DNA from 4 places in the Rhizobium sp. SG2393 genome. Region 3 is predicted to be linked to each of the others. Evidence: predicted binding sites of a transcription regulator. Region 3 holds the regulator's gene; each other region holds the start of a gene.

What was found. The regulator LexA, encoded in region 3, represses DNA repair genes until DNA is damaged. The targets are predictions, from matches to a motif close to TGTTCNNNNTGTGTTCNG.
Region 1: ACED18_RS13010 (MazG nucleotide pyrophosphohydrolase domain-containing protein) is a predicted target of LexA. The motif match lies at 2,663-2,680, and genes of this name have one in related genera.
Region 2: ACED18_RS06110 (putative DNA modification/repair radical SAM protein) is a predicted target of LexA. The motif match lies at 2,863-2,880, and genes of this name have one in related genera.
Region 4: ACED18_RS13080 (energy-coupling factor ABC transporter ATP-binding protein) is a predicted target of LexA. The motif match lies at 3,236-3,253, and genes of this name have one in related genera.

Annotation. Positions count from the first base shown of each region.
Region 1 is NZ_JBHGAP010000005.1:61,832-67,526, reverse strand. It holds gene ACED18_RS13025 (RT0821/Lpp0805 family surface protein) at 28-606, opposite strand; gene pdxH (pyridoxamine 5'-phosphate oxidase) at 619-1,239, shown strand; gene ACED18_RS13015 (polysaccharide deacetylase family protein) at 1,438-2,496, opposite strand; gene ACED18_RS13010 (MazG nucleotide pyrophosphohydrolase domain-containing protein) at 2,693-3,019, shown strand; gene tldD (metalloprotease TldD) at 3,100-4,515, opposite strand; gene ACED18_RS13000 (invasion associated locus B family protein) at 4,606-5,154, opposite strand; gene coxB (cytochrome c oxidase subunit II) at 5,482-5,695, shown strand, end outside.
Region 2 is NZ_JBHGAP010000001.1:1,302,947-1,308,641, reverse strand. It holds gene ACED18_RS06125 (glycosyltransferase) at 1-1,039, shown strand, start outside; gene ACED18_RS06120 (glycosyltransferase family 4 protein) at 1,055-2,131, opposite strand; gene greA (transcription elongation factor GreA) at 2,193-2,669, opposite strand; gene ACED18_RS06110 (putative DNA modification/repair radical SAM protein) at 2,887-4,119, shown strand; gene ACED18_RS06105 (UdgX family uracil-DNA binding protein) at 4,119-5,657, shown strand.
Region 3 is NZ_JBHGAP010000001.1:819,303-824,997, forward strand. It holds gene ACED18_RS03915 (competence/damage-inducible protein A) at 1-478, opposite strand, end outside; gene wrbA (NAD(P)H:quinone oxidoreductase type IV) at 713-1,312, shown strand; gene ACED18_RS03925 (DUF2188 domain-containing protein) at 1,537-1,779, shown strand; tRNA gene ACED18_RS03930 (tRNA-Leu) at 1,865-1,950, shown strand; gene lexA (transcriptional repressor LexA) at 2,059-2,787, shown strand; tRNA gene ACED18_RS03940 (tRNA-Cys) at 2,977-3,050, shown strand; gene ACED18_RS03945 (hypothetical protein) at 3,374-3,709, opposite strand; gene ACED18_RS03950 (hypothetical protein) at 3,861-4,175, opposite strand; tRNA gene ACED18_RS03955 (tRNA-Asn) at 4,348-4,422, shown strand; gene ACED18_RS03960 (cryptochrome/photolyase family protein) at 4,590-5,695, shown strand, end outside.
Region 4 is NZ_JBHGAP010000005.1:77,625-83,319, reverse strand. It holds gene ACED18_RS13100 (exodeoxyribonuclease VII small subunit) at 1-86, opposite strand, end outside; gene ACED18_RS13095 (histone deacetylase family protein) at 89-1,018, opposite strand; gene ACED18_RS13090 (biotin transporter BioY) at 1,168-1,731, opposite strand; gene ACED18_RS13085 (energy-coupling factor transporter transmembrane component T family protein) at 1,849-2,475, opposite strand; gene ACED18_RS13080 (energy-coupling factor ABC transporter ATP-binding protein) at 2,469-3,149, opposite strand; gene ACED18_RS13075 (winged helix-turn-helix domain-containing protein) at 3,270-4,490, shown strand; gene ACED18_RS13070 (methyl-accepting chemotaxis protein) at 4,812-5,695, shown strand, end outside.

The DNA.
Region 1 (5,695 bases), on a different contig from region 3:
AATGGTTAATTTCGTCTTACGTTTCGCCTATCCCTGCGGCGCAAATTTCACGAGGTTCCAGCGATCGTCGGACACCTTGCAGGCGCTGCCTTCGAAGCGGGCGATACCCTCGTAGGAGTGACGGGTCGTCACGAAGGTGCGGCAGGTGAGGCCCGAATCGGAATTTTCGCGCACGGCGCTGATCACGCCTGCGCTTCCCGAACGTGTGTTGGCCCACGGAATGGCGGTCTGGCCGAGGCTTTCGAGATCGGCGGCAGACACCGCATTGCGCACGGCGGCCTCGTCGGTCGTCTCGTCGAGCGCGGCCGGCACGGAGGAGGTGGTGAGGTTGCGATCGACATTGTCCATTTTCAGGACATCGCCGGCCGTGCCCATGCAGCCGGACAGCGAAAGCGAAATGGCGGCAGCCAGCAGCACCCGCGACGCTGCGCCACGCCGGGGCAGGCGATCCGTCATTGTCTCTTCGAGCGACTTTGCTATGTCTACCACGGCAATCCCGTCCGGTTCGAAGGCGGCTTCGATACGCGCATCATTGGCGTTTACCGTCGCTGTCTGTCCCGAACCATGCGGTCGCAACGACATCAGGTCAGGCGCAGAAAGCAGCATCGGAAGACGATCATGGATGACAAAGGGTTAACAACAGGTGACTTCACGCAAGCGGCCGAGCCCTTCACCCTCTTCGGTGCCTGGCTGGAGGAGGCGACGGCCAGTGAAATCAACGATCCGAATGCGCTCTCGCTGGCAACCGTCGATGAAGACGGCCTGCCCAATGTGCGCATGGTTCTCCTGAAGGGTTTCGACACGGACGGCTTTGTTTTCTACACCAACTACGAAAGCCAGAAGGGACGCGAAATTCTGGGCAGCGGTAAGGCAGCCATGTGTTTTCACTGGAAATCGCTACGCCGGCAGGTGCGCCTGCGCGGCCCCATCGCCTCCGTTAGCGATGCCGAAGCCGACGAATATTACCGCACCCGCCCGCGCGGCAGCCGTATCGGCGCCTGGGCTTCCAAACAGTCCCGCCCGCTCGAGAGCCGCTTCGCGCTGGAAAAGGCGGTTGCCGAATACACGGCCCGCTACCCGATCGGCGAAATCCCGCGTCCGCCGCACTGGTCCGGCTTCCGCCTTGCCCCGACTTCGATCGAATTCTGGCACGACCGTCCCTTCCGCCTCCATGATCGCGTCGAATTCCGCCGCGCCACGCCGGACGGCGGCTGGGAGAAGGTGCGGATGTATCCGTAACGACATCCACGGATGAGGCCCCAGGCGGCCGGAATGACGCGTGGACCGACAGAGCATGCGTCCTGTAAGGAAGCCGGGAGCGGCGATCTCGATCTGTCAGGGCGAGTTGATTGCTGACGTGAGGGCGCCTTCAACGCAGGCATTCCCTTGCCCGGAAGGGCAGGGGATACCCGCCCGTCGGCACAGCTTGGCGAAGCATCACCCGCCGGCCATCAGGCGGAACGGGATGCCCGAGGCCAGTGCGCGCACATAAAGCGCCCGCTGGTAGTAGCCGTTGAGGGAAATCCGCGGCTGCAAGGTCAGCGCCGGTCGGGTGGCCACGATGCCGGGTCGGGTGGTGACGGCGGTCAGGAAACCCGCCTGTTCAGCCAACCGCTGCTCGCGGATGGAGACGGCAGAGCGGTCGCCATAGGGGTAGGCGAAGCTGCGCGGTCGCGTTCCCGTGATGGCTTCGATCGCATCGGCGGACGCGACCATCTCGCCAAGCGCCGTTGCCTCGGGAAGCCGGGAGAGGGCCGCATGCGTGACCGTATGCGCCCCGATCGTCGCGCCCTTGACGGCGGCGAGCGCCGCAATCCCGTCGCTGCAGAGCGTAAGCCGCTCGGTGATCGCCACCGGATCGATGCCATGCGCCCGCGCCGCGGCGTCCAGCCGTGCCACCGCCTCGGCTTCGCTGAGCTGGCCTGTCGTGCCACGAATAAAGCCGGCGATATGGTCGAAGGCCTTGTCGCGGGCAGCGTAATCATCCAGCGCGAAGCTGCGCGGTCCGTCGCCGAAATCGAGCGTGACGCGATTGTTGCGCGTCAGCAGTTCCGTCGCGGTTTCCCACCACAGCGTGTGGCTGCGATGGATGAAACCGGCCGTGACATAGACGGTGAAAGGCACGCCATGCCGGGCAAAGACAGGCGCGGCATGCTCCAGATTGTTGCGATAGCCGTCATCCAGCGTGAAGCAGGCAAAGGGACGCGGATCGCCATCCTCGGTGATCGTGGCAAGCGCGTCTGTAGAAATGAACCGGTAGCCTTGCGACTTCAGCGCCAGGATCGCCGTTTCGAGAAAGTCCGGGGTGATCTCCAGATGGCCGTTCGGCGCAAAGGGCCGCGACGCTTCCGGGCGGACATGATGGAGAGTGAAGACCGCGCCGCGACCGCGCGCCGCCTTGAGCAGCCCTGCACGCGACAGCGCAAAGGAGGCAATCAGCCCACCGCGGATCGCGGTGTGGCGCGCCACCATCCTCGCTCTCGTCACAATCGACATCGGGTTTCCCTTGTGCCTTCGGTGTCCGGCCGCACGGCTGAACGTCAACCCTGACTAGCACCCATGCCTTAAGCCTTGTTGAACCGATGGGGAAGGAACCTTCCACAAACGACCGGCTACCTGTCTCGTTTCGTCGCAGGCACTGGCCTGACGGAGGAGAATCGCGCAGAACAAAAGAGAAACAAGCGGAGTGACCATGTTCGCCCACCTGATCGAGCGTTTCGAGACCGCCTCCCGAACCTATGCCGGCGACAATGGCATCGCTCGTGACCCCGACTGGTTCATCCTCAAGCTGCAGGAGGAAACAGGCGAGGTGACGCAAGCCTGGAACCGCCTTACCGGCCGCGGCCGCCGCAAGGGGCTGGACGAGGCCGCCTGCCGCCAGGCGCTGGCCGATGAACTCGCCGATCTCCTCGGCCACGTCTTCCTTCTCGCCGGCCAGCAGGACATCGACCTTCCGGCCGCCATCGCGCGCAAATGGCGCTTTCATCCGGAAGCAGAGACGAGGGCAGGGATCCGCTGACAGCGGGACCCGAACGCCACCCATCCGGCCCGCATCATCCCTGCGCTTGCGCTTGTGGTCTTGGGCGCGCGCCCGTCGCCTTACGCCTGCGTACCGCCCACGGTGATCGCGTCCATACGCAGGTGCGGCTGGCCGACGCCGACCGGCACCCACTGGCCGGCCTTGCCGCAATTGCCGATGCCGGTATCGAGCTTGGTGTCGTTGCCGACCATCGTCACGCGGCGCATGGCGTCCGGCCCGTTGCCGATCAGCATCGCGCCCTTCACCGGCGCGCCGATCTTCCCGTTCTCGATGAGGTAAGCCTCGGTGCAGCCGAAGACGAACTTGCCGGAGGTGATGTCCACCTGCCCGCCGCCGAAGGAAACGGCATAGATGCCCTTCTTCACCGACGCGATGATCTCGTCGGGCGTATGGCTGCCGGAGAGCATGTAGGTATTGGTCATGCGCGGCATGGGCACATGGGCATAGCCCTGGCGGCGGCCGTTGCCGGTCGGCTTCATGCCCATGAGGCGCGCATTCTGCCGGTCTTGCATGTAGCCGACCAGCTTGCCGTCCTCGATCAGCACATTGTAGGCAGAGGGCGTGCCCTCGTCATCGATGGTGATCGAGCCGCGCCGTTCGCCGATCGTGCCGTCATCGACGACGGTGACGCCCCTGGCCGCGACCTGCTCGCCCAGAAGCCCGGCAAAGGCGGAGGTCTTCTTGCGGTTGAAGTCGCCTTCCAGCCCATGGCCGACCGCCTCGTGCAGCATGACGCCCGGCCAGCCGTTGCCCAGCACCACATCCATGGTGCCGGCCGGCGCATCGACGGCCTCGAGATTGACGAGAGCCTGGCGCAGCGCCTCGTCGGCGCCCGCCTGCCAGTTTTCCGTGGCGATGAAATCCGCAAAACCGCGCCGCCCGCCAATGCCGTAGGAGCCCGACTCCTGCCGGTCGCCTTCGCCGGTGACGACGGAAATGTTGAGCCGCGTCATCGGCCTGACATCGCGCATGCGATGGCCGTCGGCGCGGATGATCTCCACCACCTGCCAGCTTGCGCCGATCGTCGCCGTCACCTGCCGCACCTTCGGATCCTTGGCGCGCAGATAGGCGTCGATCTCGGTCAAGAGGGCCACCTTCGCCTCGAAACTGGGTTCGCCGATCGGATTGCCGTCCCCGTAAAGCCGCGCATTCGTGCCTTGCGGCGCGGCGGCATAGCAGCCCGAATAGCCCCGCGTCACCTGCGCCACCGCATCCGACGCCCGCTTCAGCGCCGAAAGCGAAAGGTCGCCCGAATGCGCATAGCCGACAGCCTCGCCGGCCACCGCCCGCAGGCCAAAACCCTGGTCGGTGTTGAAGCTGCCCCCCTTCAGGCGGCCATTGTCGAAGGACAATGATTCCGCCTGCGCATGCTCGAGGTAAAGCTCCCCGTCATCGGCGCTGGAAAGCGTCTCGCGCAGCACCGCCTGCACGGTCGCTTCGTCCGCATCGAAGAGGGAAAGAAGATCGGTGTTCATCGGCAGGCTCCTGAAGGCGTCATTCCCTCTCATGTAGAGATGCGGCGCGTGCAGGGCAAGTTGCGGAAGGGCGCAGGCGGTTGCCGCCCCTCACGGCAGCGCGTCATACCCTTCGCCGAACCCCTTCAGATCGACAGGAATGCCGATTCCTTCTTCCGGCGACTGGAAGACGATGAAGGTGGCGGTCTTGCCGGCGCGGAAGGTCTTCAGAAGCTCTTCTTCCAGCACCACCTCGGCATAGCAGCCGTCGGAGAAGCAGCGCACGAAATAGGCGCGGCCGATATCCTTGCCGTCCACATTCAGCCCGAGCCCGTTGGGCAGGAGCACGCCGAGCGGCGCCAGCACGCGCAGGATCTTCGCCTTGCGGTCGGCGGTCTTCAGCACGACGACGGAAAGACCGACTTCCGGGCGGTCTTCGGCAATCACGTTCTGCATCAGCGCGCACTGCTCGGCAGTGGCGCCGGCCGGCTGGTCGCAGACGATCGACCAGGCGCCGTGATTGGACTTCACCGTGCCCGGCTGCGTCGCCTGCGCGGCGGCCGTGTTGAACGTCACGAGCACCGCAAGCGCGGCAAAAGCCGCCGCGACGGGCAGGGAATAGGAGCGACGGCCCATGCACACCTCGAAACTACGAATCATGAGGCTATTCTTTAAGGCCGCGGGTGCGGATGAAAAGCCCCGCGGCGCACATTAAGACTGCGTATGGCTGAATTATGAAGTCGCCGAAGCCATGATGCCACCCCCTGGCGGTCTGCGATGTAGCGGCGGCATGTGGATAAATCCGGCAAAAATCCCCGTCATCGCCCCAAGCCTGCGCAGGCCTTGCGTTTGGGCAAAAATGCCGCATGGGCTTGAATGGACAGATGTTGCGGCATGGATCAAACTGTGGTTTGAAGCGGTTCAGTATCGCAGGGATTCTGCGCAACGCTTTGATCCTGATCAAGCGCGCATTTGGGAGACACGATTGTGATGAAAAGAGCTTATGCAGTTCTGGCAGCCCTTGCCTGTCTGCTCTTTGCTCCGGCCGCCTTTGCCGACAAGCCGGAGCCGTGGCAGACGACGCTTCAGCCGGCCGCCACCGGGATCATGGAGGAAGTGACCTGGTTCGAGCACTACACACTGTGGTTCATCGTTCCGATCACGCTCTTCGTTCTGCTTCTGCTCATCATCGTGGTCGTCA
Region 2 (5,695 bases), 480 kb from region 3:
CATCCAACGCATCTTCCACATGCAGCTTGGCACGGATGGCGGCACGGAACGCTTCTTCCTGCGGCTGACCAAGGCGTTTCATGCACGCGGCATCGAACAGCAGTTCGCCATCCGCCCCGGCACGAGCTGGCGCGGCGCACTCGACGGCATGGGTCGGGTGCATGAGGGGCACTATCTGCGCCGCTGGCCGAACTGGTGGGTCAAAGTCCAGCTTCTCAAGCGCGAGATGCACCGCTGGCCGGCCGATGTCGTGATGGGCTGGCGGGCGCCGACGGCGCGTCTCATGCCGGCCTCCGGTCCGGCGGTTCGTATCGTGCGGCTCGGGGACTATCCGCATCATCTCGGCCACTTTACCCATGTGGACTGCATCGTCGGCAACGCGCCGCAGGTGCTCACCCATTGCGCGGATCTTGGCTGGACGGGGCGGCGCGAGATCATCTCGAACTTTGCGACCGACAGCGGTTCGGTGGCCGTCCCGCGCGCCTCTCTCGACACGCCCGAGAATGCGACGCTGGTCTTCGCGCCCGGTCGTTTCGTCTCCACAAAGGGCTTCGACACGCTGGTGCGGGCCGTGGCGAAGAGGCCCGATCTCTGGCTGTGGCTGGCGGGCGACGGGCCGGATCGCGCCGATCTCGAAAAGCTGGTGGATGACCTCGGCATGCGGACGCGCACCCGCTTCATCGGCTGGGTGTCCGATCCCTCGGCCTATGCGAAGGCCGCCGATATCTATTGCGTGCCGAGCCGGCAGGAGCCGCTGGGCAATGTGCTTCTCGAAGGCTGGATGGCCGGCGTGGCCGTTATTTCCACGTTGACGGAGGGGCCGTCCTGGGCGGCGACCGACCAGGAGAATGCGCTGATGGTCGGCATCGACGATGTGGATGGTTTTGCCGCCGCTCTTGCCGAACTTGCCGCATCGGCCAGCCTGCGCGCCTCCCTGGTCGAGGGTGGCCGCAGGCGGCTGGCCGAGCGTTTCTCGGAGGCCGGCGTCGTTGATCAGTATCTCGCGCTTTTCGAGCAGCTGAAGCGCGAGCGGGCCTGACGTATTTCGGTGCGCTCAGGTGATGGGATCGCCGGCCGCGGCGGCGGCGTAGACCTCGCCCAAAGCACCGGCTTCGCCTTCGATCGAGAAATTCTCGCGCGTGTGGACGAGGGCGCGGCTGGCCGCTTCGATCCGCCGCGTCTCATCATCCATCCACGCGCCCGTCTTGGCGATCATCGCGGCGAGATCGTTGCGTGCGATGATGCTGCCGGTTTCCTGCTCGCCCGTGACGATCAGTTCGGGAAAGGCGCCGACATCACTTGCCACCACCGGCACGGCGGTCGCCATGGCCTCCAGGGGCGTAAGGCCGAAGCCTTCCCAGCGCTGCGGGGCGACGAAGAGGTCGAGAGCGCGATACCAGTCCGGAATGTTGGTGTGCTCTCCGACGAAGAGGATGCGTTCCGACAGGCCTGCGGCGGCCACGCGGTTCTTCAGCTCGGCTTCGAAGCCCAGATGCTTGCCGGTGGCGCGGCCAGCGACGATGGCGATCCAGTCCGGACGGGTCGGCAGGAGCGCCAGCATGGAATCGACGAAGAGATCGGTGCCCTTCTGGTGGCGCACGCGGCCGAAGCAGCCGACCATGAACCTGCCGTTGGGAAGGCCAAGGGCTGCGCGGGCGGCTTCCTTGTCCGGTGCCGGGGAAAAACGGGTCGTGTCGATGCCGTGCAGAATGGTCCGGTTCGGCACCTTCAGATAGGCGGCAGTGCGCCCGGAGACGGCGATGACGCCGTCCATGCGGGAAATGAGGAATTTCGTCCAGCCGGTGTGCACGCGCTGCGAGGCAGAGGTAAAGACCAGCGCGAGTTTCATGCGCAGGAGGTCGCGCAGCACGATGCCGGCCAGCATTTCGAGATTGCGCCGCGCATGCCAGACACGCGGTGCGCCATGCGCCGTCGCCTGCCACAGGCGCCAGAGATCGAGCGCGCTGGCATGCGGAAGATGCGCCGGCAGGCCGGGGCCGATGACCGCGATGCGCTGGCCGAGACGGCGCTGCACGGGCACGAGCTGGATGATGGTTGATGTAACGCCCGACAGACGCACCTTGAAGTTCGGCGCGATGACGTCGATGTCACGGAGATCCACGCGGGTCATGATGGACGCATCCCGCAATGCGGCCGCAGCCGCACCGCGTGACGATCGGCCGGATAGCCGATCAGCCCCACTGTACGGCGAGGATTTCGTAGGCCTTCGAGCCGCCGGGCGCGTTGACCTCGATCGAGTCACCGACTTCCTTGCCGATCAGGGCGCGGGCGATGGGCGAGGAGATGGAGATGCGGCCGGCCTTCACGTCGGCTTCCTGGTCGCCGACGATCTGGTAGGTCTTTTCCTCCTCAGTGTCTTCGTCCACCAGCTTGACGCGGGCGCCGAACTTCACCTTGGAACCGGACATCTTGGAGAGATCGATGACTTCGGCACGCGCGATCAGGTCTTCCAGTTCGCTGACGCGGCCTTCATTGTGGCTCTGGGCTTCCTTGGCGGCATGATATTCGGCGTTTTCCGAGAGGTCGCCATGGGCGCGCGCTTCCGAAATCGCCTCGATGATGCGCGGACGCTCGTCCTGCTGACGCCAGCGAAGCTCTTCCTGCAGCTTCACATAACCGTCGTGAGTCATCGGCACCTTTTCAACCATTTCCATTGTCCTCATCACGTGGCCGCGGAGACCGCGAACACAAAAAGAAACAGGTTCCGAAGCGAACTCCGGAACCATCCCAAAATCACGATATAGGGCTCTATATCAGATTTTATCAGCCCGACGCTAGGAAATTTGATCCAGCCACCGCGTGCCAACGTGTTGGAGCTTGTCGGATCTTGACGACAAAGTAAAGAACATATAGTGAACATGCATTATGAAAAAGTCGCTGCAGGAACGCCTCGCCATTCTCTCCGACGCCGCCAAGTATGACGCCTCGTGCGCGTCGAGCGGCACCACGAAGCGCAATTCGGCCGCATCCGGCGGGCTCGGCTCGACGGAAGGCTCCGGTATCTGCCATGCCTACGCCCCGGACGGTCGGTGCATTTCGCTTCTGAAGATTCTGCTCACCAATTTCTGCATCTATGACTGTGCCTACTGCATCAACCGTTCCTCCAGCAATGTGGAGCGGGCGCGCTTCACCCCGGACGAGGTGATCTGGCTGACGCTGGAATTTTACCGGCGCAACTATATCGAGGGACTTTTCCTGTCGTCCGGCATCATCCGCTCCTCTGACGACACGATGGAGCAGATGGTGAAGGTGGCGCGCGAGCTGCGCACCGTCCACAATTTCCGGGGCTACATCCATCTGAAGACGATCCCCGAGGCGTCGCAGCGGCTGATCGAGGAGGCGGGGCTTTATGCCGATCGCCTGTCGATCAATATCGAGCTTCCGACCGATAGCGGCATCAGCGCCTATGCGCCGCAGAAGCAGCCGGAAGGCATTCGCCGCTCCATGGGCGATCTCCGGCTGAAGATGGAGGAGATGGCGGAGCCGACGCTGCGCACCCGCAAGCGCCGCACCTTCGCGCCGGCCGGGCAGAGCACGCAGATGATCGTCGGCGCCGACGGGGCCAACGATGCGACGATCCTTGGCACCAGTGCGCGGCTTTACGGCAGTTATCGCCTGAAGCGCGTCTATTACTCTGCCTTCAGCCCCATTCCCGATGCCTCGCGCGCACTGCCGCTCGTCAAGCCGCCGTTGATGCGGGAGCATCGGCTCTATCAGGCCGATTGGCTCTATCGCTTCTACGGGTTCGATATCGGCGAGATCACGCAGGGGCAGTCGGGCGGCATGCTCGACCTCGACATCGATCCGAAGCTCGCCTGGGCGCTTGCCAATCGCGGCCGCTTCCCGGTGGATATCAACAAGGCGGAGCGGGAAATGCTGTTGCGCGTGCCCGGTTTCGGCACCAAGACGGTTGCGTCTATCCTGTCGGCGCGCCGGTTCCGGCGGCTGCGGCTGGAAGACCTGAAGCGGCTCGGCGTATCCCTTCGCAAGGTGCAGCCCTTCATCGTCGCGGAAGGCTATACGCCGGCGGTGCTGACGGACCGGGCCGATCTGCGCGCCCGCTTTTCGCCGGCACCGGAACAGTTGTCGCTGCTGTGATGCACCGGATCGTGCTGAAGGGCCGGGGCGATTTCGCCGAGTGGCGGGAGGCGGCGCGCGGGCTTCTGGCGCGCGGCGTCGCGCCAGGAGAGGTGGAGTGGCTGAGCGAAGCGGGCGCAAACGATCTCTTTGCCGGCGGATTTGCGGAGACTGGCCTGCCGGACAGCGGTGGTGGCAGTACGGGGCAGGCCCTGTTCGAGCCGGCGCCGGCTGTACCCGCGTCGGCAGGCACGGTGCCTGCGGCGTTCCCGCGGCTTGCCGAAACCGTCCTGTGCCACAGCGATCCCGGCCGCTTTGCGCTGCTCTACCGCCTGCTGGTGCGGCTTCAGGCGGATCGCAGGCTGTTGGAGGTGGCATCGGATGCCGATGTCGTGCTGGCGGCGCGCCTTGCCAAGGCGGTCCGGCGCGACAGTCACAAGATGACAGCGTTCGTGCGCTTCAAGGAGGTACCGCTGCCGCCGGAGACGGTCGGGCGGCGGCGGTTTCTGGCCTGGTTCGAGCCGGATCATTTCATTGTGGCGCGCATGGCGCCGTTCTTCCGTCGCCGCTTTGCCGACATGGACTGGGTGATCGTGACGCCGAAGGGATCGGCCTCGTGGGACGGCGAGCGGCTTGCCGTCTCCGATTTGCCCGCGGAGAAGCCTGATCTCGAGGATGCGACGGACGATCTGTGGCGCACCTATTACGCCTCGATCTTCAATCCGGCACGGCTGAAAATCGGCATGATGCAGAAGGAAATGCCGAAGAAATACTGGAAGAACCTGCCGGAAGCGGCGCTGATTCCAGAGCTCATTGCATCGGCCGAGCGACGTGTCATCGACATGGCGGCCCGTGCTCCGACCGAGGCGCCGGCCTTCCATGCGCGGCTTCGGGCCATGGAAGCGGCGCGCAGCGAGGAGGGTGGCGGGCCGCCGCCGTCCGGTGCGCAGACGCTTGCCGGTATCAGGGCCGAGGCGGCCGGCTGTGCGCGTTGCCCCATCCATTGCGGCGCCACGCAGACCGTTTTCGGAGAGGGGCCGGAGCGGGCGGCAGTCATGTTCGTCGGCGAGCAGCCGGGGGACGAAGAGGATCTGGCGGGGCGCCCCTTCGTCGGCCCGGCCGGAAAGGTCCTGTCGGGCGCGATGGCGGATGCCGGCCTTGATCGTATCGGCATCTACATGACCAACGCGGTCAAGCACTTCAAATACGAGCCGCGTGGCAAGCGCCGCATTCATCAACGCCCGACACGTGGCGAAGTGGAAATCTGCCGCTGGTGGCTGACGCGCGAAATCGATCTGGTGCAGCCGAAGCTGGTCGTGGCGCTGGGTGCGACCGCGCTTTTCGCGCTCACGGGCGACACGGCGAAGCTCTCCGACCAACGCGGACGGCCGCTCCCCATGGCCGGAGGCCGCACCCTGTTCGTGACTGTCCATCCCGCCTATCTGCTGCGCATTCCTGATCCTGCCCGCCAGGCTGCCGAGCGGGATGCCTTCGCCGAGGACATGCGCGCGATCCGGCAGCTGGTTGCCGAAAGCGGGGCGGGCCAGTGTCTGGCGTGACGCATGATGCGGCCGCTCTTGGAGCATGCTCCGACCGG
Region 3 (5,695 bases):
CCATCGCCTGGAACACCTGCGGTACGCCCGCCATCACATGCACATTGCCGATGACGAAGCCGGGGGCCGTGGAAACGGGATTGGGAATGTGGCGCGCGCCGACCGGCATGCGCGCCATGCGCTGGCGCGCCTCGGTAAACTCCATGCCGCGGCGGGCATACATCGCGCCGAGCAGTTCCATGGCCGCGTCATCGTGACGGCATTCGACGCCGAAGGCTGCCGAAATCGCATCGGCGGTGATGTCGTCATGGGTCGGCCCGATGCCGCCGGAGGTGAAGACATAGGTGTAGCGCGCCCGAAGCGCGTTGACTGCCGCGACGATCTCCGGCTCCTCGTCGGGCACGATCCGCACTTCCTTGAGGTCGATCCCGGCAAGCGTCAGGTTTTCCGCCAGGAAGCCGATATTCTTGTCCTTGGTGCGACCGGAGAGAAGCTCGTCGCCAATGGCGAGGATGGCGGCAGAGACGGTTGCTTTCACGGGCATGGCTCCAGAAGGACGAAAAGGGGAACGGGACTGCCAAGGCTCGGCGTGGACAGCCGGTGTCATCGTGTTCTACGCGACGACAATGTGACCGGACCTGTCGCATTTTGTGAACAGTGCGTTCGCAGGCCGCGACTGGCCGATCGATGCCAATCTGTTAGAACGTTTCGCCAGGGACGGGCAAGCGATTTGCCCGCAAACAGATTGTTCGCAAACACCAAGGAGACGACGATGGCAAAGGTACTGGTTCTCTACTATTCCGCTTACGGCCACATTGAAACCATGGCCAATGCCGTTGCCGAAGGTGCACGCTCGGCCGGTGCCGACGTGACCGTCAAGCGCGTTCCGGAACTCGTCTCCGAAGACGTCGCCAAGGCCTCGCACTACAAGCTCGACCAGGCCGCCCCGATCGCCACCGTCGACGAACTCGCCGACTACGACGCCATCATCGTCGGCGCCGGCACGCGCTACGGCACGGTCGCCTCGCAGATGCGCAATTTCTGGGACCAGACCGGCGGCCTGTGGTTCAACGGCAAGCTGGTCGGCAAGGTCGGCGCCATGTTCACCTCCACGGCCACCCAGCATGGCGGCCAGGAAACGACGATCATGGGCTTCATCCCCACCTTCCTGCACCATGGCATGGTCTTCGCCGGCCTGCCCTACGCCTTCCAGGGCCAGATGGGCGTTGAAGCCGTCAAGGGCAATTCGCCCTACGGCGCCTCCACCATCACCGACGGCGACGGCTCGCGCCAGCCCTCCGAAATCGAGCTGGAAGGCGCCCGCTACCAGGGCGCCCACGTCGCCAAGCTCTCTTCCAAGCTCTCGGCCTGATCCATCCGGCCTGTGCCCCTCCGGAGCCCTGCCTGCAGCCATGCAGGCAGGGCTCTTTTCGTTGTCGTCTCCCCTCGCCCGCAAGGCGTGTCCGCGGCGCCGTCTCCCGTGATAGACTGTCGCCGTCTGCGCGACGGAACCGGTCGGCCCTGCGCGTCGTTTTCCCGCTGCACCGGCAACGGCGCCGAAGGATGCCCCCCGAGGAGAACCCCAAGGAGAACCCGATGACAGTCATTCGCTACACGATCGTCGAACATGACGGCGGCTGGGCCTACCAGCTCGACGGCGCCTTTTCCGAAAGCTTCCCCACCCACAAGGCAGCCCTGCGCGCCGCCAAGATCGCGGCCATCGAGCAGCAGGTGGGCGGCGAGGATGCCGAAATCCTCTATCAGGACGACAAGGGCAACTGGCACACCGAACACGCCGATGGCGGCGACCGCCCCGAGACCGAAGTCGTCGACGGCTGAGATCGCAACGGTCACCATCCTGATTCGGCAGCAACCACACACGCCTTGCCTGAATCGCCACATTCGGGCATGAGGGCCCGGATGTGGCCGCTTGCCGAAACTGGTAGACGGAAGGCACTTAAAATGCCTCGGGCAACGCCCGTGTGGGTTCGATTCCCACAGCGGCCACCAGAATTTCAGCCTAACCGCCCCGCCTTCATCCTTTCTTAGCCCCTTGCGGAACACAAATGGAACAGATAGTGTCCGTTCTGGATTTGTTTCCGATTCTGGAGGCCAAGCATGCTGACCCGCAAGCAACAGGAACTGCTGCTCTTCATCCATGAGCGGATGAAGGAATCCGGCGTTCCGCCATCCTTCGACGAGATGAAGGATGCGCTCGATCTGGCCTCCAAGTCGGGCATCCATCGCCTGATCACGGCACTGGAAGAACGCGGCTTCATCCGCCGCCTGCCGAACCGGGCGCGCGCGCTCGAGGTCATCAAGCTGCCGGAAGCCTACCAGCCGACGCTCGCGCCCCGCCGCGGCTTTTCGCCAAGCGTCATCGAAGGCTCGCTCGGCAAGACGGCACCGGCTGCGGCCAACGTGCAGCCCCCCAGGCCGGCCGCAAAGAGCGAGGATGGCGGATCCGTCTCCGTTCCCGTCATGGGGCGCATCGCAGCCGGCGTGCCCATCTCCGCCATCCAGAACACCACCCACGAAATCGCCGTGCCCATGGAAATGCTCGGCAACGGGGACCACTACGCGCTGGAGGTGAAGGGCGATTCGATGATCGAGGCCGGCATTCTCGACGGCGACACGGTCATCATCCGCAATTCCAGCACCGCCAACCCGGGCGAGATCGTCGTCGCCCTCGTGGATGACGAGGAAGCAACCCTCAAGCGCTTCCGCCGCAAGGGTGCCTCCATCGCGCTCGAGGCCGCCAACCCCGCCTACGAGACCCGCATCTTCGGTCCCGACCGCGTCAAGATCCAGGGCAAGCTCGTCGGCCTCATCCGCCGCTACCACTGACACGCACGCCGCCCGTCGCTCCGGGCAGCCGGGCCTCATCGCATCAGGACCGGCGTCGGCCGGCAGGGCGTCACAGGCCTGTCGTGGACGAAACGCAAAAATCCCCCGGTTTGATTGGAGAGCGCTTGCGCTTACTTTGAAATCGGTCTAAACGCCCCTCACATCCGGCGACAAGCCGGACCGCAGCGAGGCCTCGTGGCGGAGTGGTGACGCAGAGGACTGCAAATCCTTGTACCCCGGTTCAATTCCGGGCGAGGCCTCCAACAAACTCAAGAGCTTGACGGACGACACCAAGGCGCGCGCTGAGCGCGTCCGCGGCCTTCTGCGCGGCGCTGGCGAATGCCGCAAGGTGCCTGTCGGCGCTCAAGCTGTCAGCCCTCAGTAAGCTTCGACGGGATGGTGCCGTGGTCTGGCGGCTCGCTTGGCAGAGCAACGGCCACGCGGCGCGGCCCGTACGAGCATCCAGACGCACTCCCCGCATCGCAATGCGCGGCCTCATATTGAAACGGGCGGCCCCACATCAAAAAGGGGCGGCCTTGCGGCCACCCCTTGTGTCCTGTCGACATCTCCTGCCGACGGCTGCAAATCAGAGTTCCGGGCAGCCACGCACGTTGGCGAACACGATTTCATCCGGGCCGCGGCGCGTCATGCCTTCAACAACGATCCGGCGCGGCGTCACACGCACGACCTCGGGATCGCGCAGGCCGGCCTGGCGGGCGGCGAAGCGGGCTTCGCGCTCGCTGCAGCCACGGGCGCGGTCACGCAGACGATCGCGCTCGGCCTCGCGGTCGCGAACGATCGGACGCACGCCATCGGGGCCGATCCTCAGTTCGAGATCCTGGGCGGCGGCCGGTGCGACACCCGCGAAAGTGCCCATGGTCATGGCAATGGCAAGCGCCGAAACAGAGAGAATCGTCTTCATGAAGCCTCCTCGCCCATCTGTGATACGGGCAGTGTTGATCCTGTCGGCGGCTCTTGAGTTTGCTCATGGGATGAGCCGCCGGTTTTCGGGAGGGGTAACGCACGGAATGAAGGCTGGTTCCGGCGCGCAACGGTTTTTGATGAGGGGATGCTTACGAATCGCGGCGCGTCTGTCCCTGGCGCTGCTGCCGGCGGCGCGCCCACCACACGGCAAGGCGCCGGCGCCATCGCCGCACGGCCGGCAGGTCGTTGGACAGCACGAGAAGACCGAGCGGCACCATCCAGAAGCCGAGAATCGGCAGAAAGCCCAGGCAGCCGAAGATGATCAGCGCAATGCCGATGCCGATGCGCAGGCCCCGCGACTGCGGCAGGCGCATGCCAAAGGAGCCCAGCATCAGCTTGCCGGTGCGAGGATCGATGCCGAAACGCGGCTTCGGCTTGTCGTTGCTCTCATGTGTCTGTGTCATGGTGCCGGGAGATGGTTGCTTGTCCACAGTTTGGCAAGGGCTGGAGCCCGACACGGCCGATTCATTGCGGGCCGAATGCATTTTTTTGATTTTTGCGCTTGGCAAATCCGGAAAGCATCAGTATGAGCAGCACCACATCAGCGGCGCAAGCAAACGCCTTCGCCGCAGACGTTCCCTGGTAGCTCAGCGGTAGAGCATTCGACTGTTAATCGACAGGTCGCCGGTTCGAATCCGGCCCGGGGAGCCAAATTCTTCCAAACTTTTCCGTTGATGAGAGAAAAACTCACGCCCATGTGAGCCGCTTCTTGTTGATCGGATTCTCATTTCAGGAAATGATCGGACGAGGTGAAACCTTTGATCCGGGAACACCGTACCTGCGTACACGGTCGGCAATCTCGAAAGTCAGGGTTTTGAATGTCAACGGAAAATCAGGAATCAACAGATCGCGGGCGGTACACCCCCGTCATCGTGTGGTTCCGGCGTGACCTGCGCCTGTCCGACAACCACGCGCTCTCCGCCGCCGCTGACACGGGCCGCCCTATTATCGCGATCTACATCCGCGAGCCGGAAAAGACGGGCAATGGCCCGCTCGGCGCCGCGCAGGCGTGGTGGCTACATCATTCGTTGCAAGCGCTTGCCGACGGCCTCTCGAGCGCCGGCGTGGAGCTTCTTCTGAAGACCGGCAGCGCCGATGCCGTTCTCGACGATCTCATCAAGGAAACAGGCGCCGGCGCGGTCTACTGGAACCGCCGCTATGACCCCAAGGGCATCGCCGTAGACGGCCCCCTGAAGGACCGGCTGAAGAGCGACGGCATCGAGGTCCGCAGCTTTGCCGGCCAGCTCATGCACGAACCGTCGACCCTCAAGACCAAGAGCGGCGGCCCGTTCCGCGTCTACACGCCCTTCTGGCGCGCGCTGGAAGCCGATGGCGAACCGGATGAACCGATCGCCGCCCCCAAGAAGCTGGCGTCCTTTGACAAGAGTCTGAAAGGCGAACGCCTCTCAGACTGGTCCCTGCTACCCGAAAAGCCGGACTGGGCGAAGACCTTCCACGAAGTCTGGGAGCCCGGCGAGGCGGGCGCCGCCAAGCGTCTGAAGAGCTTCGTGAAACAGGCGCTTGCCGGCTACAAGACCAATCGCGACCATCCCGATGGCGAGACGACCTCGATGCTCTCGCCGCATCTCGCCATGGGCGAGATCAGCCCGGCCATGGTCTGGCATGCAACACGCGGCGTTAAGGCGCCGCCGGATGACATCACGCATTTTCGAAAAGAACTTGCCTGGCGCGATTTCTCCTACCACCTCCTCTTCCACAATCCCCACCTCGACCGCCGCAATCTTCAGCCGAAGTTCGATAGCTTCCCCTGGGTCAGCAACAAGACGGCGCTGAAGCACTGGCAGCGCGGCGAAACCGGCTACCCGATCGTCGACGCCGGCATGCGCCAGCTCTGGCGGCACGGCTTCATGCACAATCGCGTGCGCATGATTGCCGCCTCCTTCCTCATCAAGGACCTGATGAT
Region 4 (5,695 bases), on a different contig from region 3:
ACGTCGCCGCGTTCGAGCGCGGAGACGATCTGTTCCAGCTCCTCGACGGCCTTTTCGAAGCTCAGTGTCTTGACGTCGGCGGCCATGCTCATCCCCTCATCAGGCGTTCAATATGGAGCCCGGCGGATTCGGCGAGCCCTTCGAGGTCGTAGCCGCCTTCCAGCAGGCTGACCAGTCGGTTGTTGGCGCTGCGGTCCGCCACTTCCAGCAGCTTGCCCGTCGCCCAGTCGAAATCCTCGCCCGTCAGGTTGATCTGCGCCAGCGGATCGCGGTGGTGTGCGTCGAAGCCGGCGGAGATCAGCACGAGGTCGGGGCGGAAATTGTCGAGCGCCGTCAGCACACGGTCGCGGAAGGCCTCGCGGAAATGGTCGCTGCCGTCGTTGGGCGAAAGCGGCGCATTGACGATCGTGCCGTGGGCTCCAGTCTCATCCTTCGCCCCGCTGCCGGGGTAAAGCGGCATCTGGTGGGTCGAGCAGAACAGCACGGAAGGATCGTCCCAGAAGATGTCCTGCGTCCCGTTGCCGTGGTGCACGTCCCAGTCGACGATCGCGACGCGCTCCACGCCATGGGCCTGCCGGGCATGCCGGGCGGCAATGGCGACATTGTTGAAGAAGCAGAAGCCCATGGCCTTGGTCTTCTCGGCGTGGTGGCCGGGCGGGCGCGAGGCGACGAACACATTGTCGGCCTTGCCGGAAAACACGTCGTCGACGGCCGCAATCGCCCCGCCGATGCCGGTCAGCGCGGCCTGCAGGCTGGCGGGGCTCGCATGGGTGTCGGCCTCGAAATGGTTGATGCCCTCTTCGGGGATGACGCGCATCACGGCGCGCAGATGTTCTTCCGGATGGGCAAGCAGCACGTAATCCTCGTTGGCCTGCGGAGCTTCCTTGCGCACGAGCCGCGCGAAACGCTGGTGCTCCAGCGCAAGGTTCAGTGCCTTCAGCCGGTCCGGCCGCTCCGGATGCCCCTCGGGCACCTTGTGCTCGAGAAAAACGGGATGTTCGTAGAGAACCGTCGTCATGGACCCAATCTCCTGAAGCCGGAGGCAGTGTCTGGCGCCGGCTCCACGGTTTTAGGGCGGCGACCGTGTCGCGTCCATGAAGGGCGGCAAAAGAGCCGCGCTTTTCAACAGCCGCGACGGTGCATCCGCCGCGGCCGGAAGGCGTGCCGTCAGGCCCGGCGCGGCAGCATCGGGTAGCCGGCGAGAACGGCGCGGGCGGCAAGCGTTGCGATCGCCGCCTTCACCAGGTCGCCCGGAATGAAGGCGAGGTTGCCGTAAAGTGCTGCGCCGATCGGCGTGCCCGTGACGAAGGACAGCCACGGAATGCCGCAGGCATAGACCACGCCGATGCCGCCGACGAGCGAGGCGACGGCGAAGCCCGCAAACTGCTTCGCTTCGCTCGCCCCGTTGCCCACCATCCGCTCGGCGATGAGGCCGGTCACGAAGGCGCCGATGATCCAGCCGAAAATGTAGCCGGCCGTCGGGCCGGAGAGAATGGCAAGACCGCCATGACCGCCCGCCAGCACCGGAAGCCCGATGGCAACCATCAGCACCAGCAGCGCAAACGACGCCGCGCCGCGCTTGGCCCCGATGATGCAGCCCGCCAGCATGACCCCCATCGACTGCGCCGTGATCGGCACCGGAATGAAGCCGAGCGTGATCGGCGGCATGAGGCCGAGCACGATGACGATGGCGGTAAAGAGCGCCACGAGCACGATGTCCCTGGTGGTCATAGGAGGTCTCCTTCTGTCTGGTCACCGGCCTCCGCAGGCGCGGCGTGCAGGCGTGTTACACAATCACGCATGCTTGATTATCGCAATTTCCTCGCAGCACAAGCCGTAACCGCAGGGCTACGGGGCGCCTATCCGCCCCTTTCCCCGCCGCAGTCCCCGCGCGTCGATCGCCGCCGCGATGGCATCGGCGTCCTTCAGCGTCAGGATGATCAGCGGTCCGAGCAGGGTGGACCATTTGGGTTTCAGCCCGCGCGCCAGATGCGCCTCGCGGATCGCGCCGTAGCGGTTGAAGATGTCGGGAACGAAGCGCAGCACGAGGCCGAGCGCCAGCGCGACGTCTTCGGCCCGCAACAGGCCCAGCCGCTCGATCGGGCGAAGCAGCCGGGTGATCTCTTCCATGAAGGCCGCGATCGTCGTCGTGGCGGTCACGGTGGCGGCGAGCAGCACGAGCATGAGCAGCCGCAGAGCCACGACCAGCACGTCGAGCGCCGGCTGCAGCAGCAGGTTGACGGCAGCAAGGATGGCGATGGTGACAAGCACTGGGCGCAGCCGGCCAAGCGCCGTCCGCAGCGGCAGTCCGAGCGTGAAATAGAGGAGCGCCGCGACCGCAAGCCCGCCGCCGAGCAGCAGCGGCGATTGGGTCAGAAAGCCAAAAACGCCGGCAAGCAGCAGGATCGCGAGCTTCGGCCGCGTCGAAAGCCGGTGAAAGAGACTGTTGCCCTCCACATGCAGGCTCGTCAGCACGCGGCGATCTCCCGGTAGCGGGTGATGCTCGCGGCAGGCTTGCCGTCATAAACGAGGCGGCCGCCGTCGAAGAGCAGCACGCGATCGTAATCCACGAGAAGATCGAGGTCGTGCGCGACAGTGATGACCGTCTGCGGAAGGCGCGCGACAGCCTCCATGACCTGACGGCGGTTGCGCAGGTCGAGCTGGTTGGTCGGCTCGTCCAGAATGAGGATGCCGGCACCCGTCACCAGCACGCTGGCCATGGCCACGAGCTGCGTCTCGCCGCCGGAAAGTTCGTGCACCCGCCGCCGCGCCAGATCGGAAATGCCGAGGCTGGAAAGCATCGCGTCCACGCGCTCCGCGATCTCCGCCTTCGAGAGGCCGCGCCCCGTGAGGCCGAAGGCGATGTCTTCGGCAACGCCGGGCATGATCAGCTGGTTCTGCGGGTTCTGGAACACGAAGGCGACACGGCCGAGCACGGCATCGGCATCCTTCACCGTATCCAGACCATCCACCGTCACGCAGCCCGTGGTGGGCTTCACGAGCCCGTTGATCAGCTTGGCGAAGGTCGTCTTGCCGGAGCCGTTGAGGCCGATCACGCCGATGCGCCTTTCGGTCAGCGACAGCGTCAGTGGCTGAAGCGCCGGGCGTCCCTCGAAGCTGACGCCTGCCGCGTCGAAGCGGATATCCACCGATGAAGTCTCCCCGCGCAATCCCGTCTCTGCGCCCGCTCTATACTGACCTTTGCGCCCTTTGCGAAGCGGCGGGCAGATGTGTCTTGAACAAAAGAAGAACACGCCTATGCTTCATCCATGCCGACTCGTCTCTCGCTCCCCGATGCCCGTCTCGTCTTCCTGAACCGGCAGGGCCTGGCTGCCCCGCCGAACCGGGCGCTTGGCAAGGCGGGCCTGCTGCGGCTCATCGACGATCTCGGCTTCGTGCAGGTCGATAGCATCCAGTGGGTCGAGCGCGCGCATCACCAGATTCTCTTTGCCCGCAACCAGACCTATCGGCCCGCCGATCTGAAGGCGCTGCTGGAAGAGGACGGCGCGCTCTTCGAGCACTGGACGCATGATGCCTCGATCATTCCCTGCCGCTTCTTCAAATACTGGAAGCATCGTTTCCGCTGGGAGGAGGAGACGATTGTCGCCCGCTGGCAGCGCTGGCGTGGCGAGGGCTTCCACGAAAGCTTCGAGGAAACCTATGCCCGCATCCGCGAGGGCGGGCGCGTCCTGTCGCGGGATCTCAAGACCGACGACCATGCCTCGGGCGGCTGGTGGAACTGGCATCCCTCCAAGACGGCGCTGGAAAGCCTGTGGCGCATGGGCAGGCTGGCGATTGCCGGCCGCGAGAATTTCCAGAAGATCTACGACCTCACCGAACGCGTCATTCCCGCCCATCACTACGAGGAAGAGGTCAGCCGCGCCGATTTCATCGACTGGTGCTGCCGCGCCGCGCTGGAACGTCTGGGCTTTGCCACGCCGGGCGAGATCGCCGCCTTCTTCGATCTCGTGACCCCGGAGGAGGCGAAGGCCTGGCTGATGGAAAACCGCGATCGGCTGGAGGAGGTCCTGATAGATCCCGGTGACGGAAGCCGTCCGCGTGCGTGCCATGCACTTGCCGGCTTCGCCGACAGCCTGTCGGGCCTGGAAACGCCACCCGCCCGCATCCGGGTGCTGAGCCCCTTCGACCCGCTGATCCGCGACCGCAACCGCGCACACCGCCTTTTCAGCTTCCACTATCGCATCGAGGTCTTCGTGCCCGAGCCGAAGCGTGTCTATGGCTACTATGTCTTTCCCTTGCTCGAAGGCGACCGCCTGATCGGCCGCATCGACATGAAGGCCAACCGCCGTGCCGGCAGCCTCGATGTGCGCCGCTTCTGGCTGGAGCCCGGCCTGCGGGCAAGCGCCGGCCGGATGGAGCGGCTGGAGGCCGAGCTGGTCCGGCAGGCACGCTTTGCCGGTCTTCAATCCGTTGCCTGGCCTGATGACGCGCGTGCCCCGGCGCCGGCCATCTCCCTCCCGCCTGTCTGACGTCGTCTGCGAGGCTTGTCCGTGGACCGACGGCTGGCCGACATCGGCGCCGGACTCCCGCTATAAACCCTTGTTTACTCTGCATTTACCTTGTCGCCCTTCTGTGCCGAAACAGGACGGAGGGAAACTTGTCAGCCGAGAAACACGCCTAGTTATTGCCGCAACGAGCACATCCGACGATGGATTCAGGCAGGATTGGGGCAGCCTTTAGCAAAGCATTAAGCTTGCCAGTCTAGCTATATGAATGAAATCGTTTTTTCAAATCAACGTAGAGATCGCCTTTTGTAAGAGCGAAGTCCCCAAGGCTAAAGCGGAGCCACAATGCGCAACCTTCCCATCAACGCAAAGATCCTCGTCATTCTCGGCGGCTTCGCCACCTTCGCAGGAGGGGCAGCCTTCTACGCGTCCTCAACGATGAGGACAGTCGATCAGCGCTACTCTGATCTGATTTCGCACGAAATGCAGGCCAATGTCTCGCTGGCCAAGGCCAACCGCGCCCTGCAGCTCGCCCGCGCCTCGATGGCGGACATCATCATGCTGCGCGACCCCGACGCGATCGCTGTCGCTGACAAGGAGCTTGCACGCTCCAGGGATGATTTCTCGCGTCTGATGAACGAAGCGATCGTCGCCTTGCCGGACGCCGCACCGTTGAAGGAATTCCTGCAGGAAGGCACCGCCATTCTCGATACGGCCTGCACCAATGCGGTGGCCGCCGGCCGCGCCACGCGCAATGCCGAACAGGTCCTTGCCGCGACGGATCTGTTCGCGAAGGAATGCCAGCCCGGCTTTCCGGCTCTCAGCGACAAGATCCGCACCTTCGCGAACGAACTTCTGAAGCAGGCGAATGACAAGAGCGCCGATCTGACAAGTGATGTGAACGCCATGACCTCGGGGCTGCTGTTAGGCATGCTGGGCGTCACGCTGCTGGTGCTCCTCGGTGCCTACCTGGCAGTGCGGACCTGGCTGACCCGTCCGATCAACGCCCTGCGCGAAACCATGGGTACGCTGGCCAAGGGTGACTACGCCGTCACGGTTCAGGAACTCGACCGCCGTGACGAGATCGGGCAGATGGCTGCGACCGTCGAAGTCTTCAAGCGCAACGGGCTGGAAGGTCTCGCCCTTCAGAAACAGACGGAAGAGATGCGCGGTGAAGCCGAGCGCAAGCGGCTTGCCGATCAGGAGCGCACCGAGCGTGAAGCCCAGGA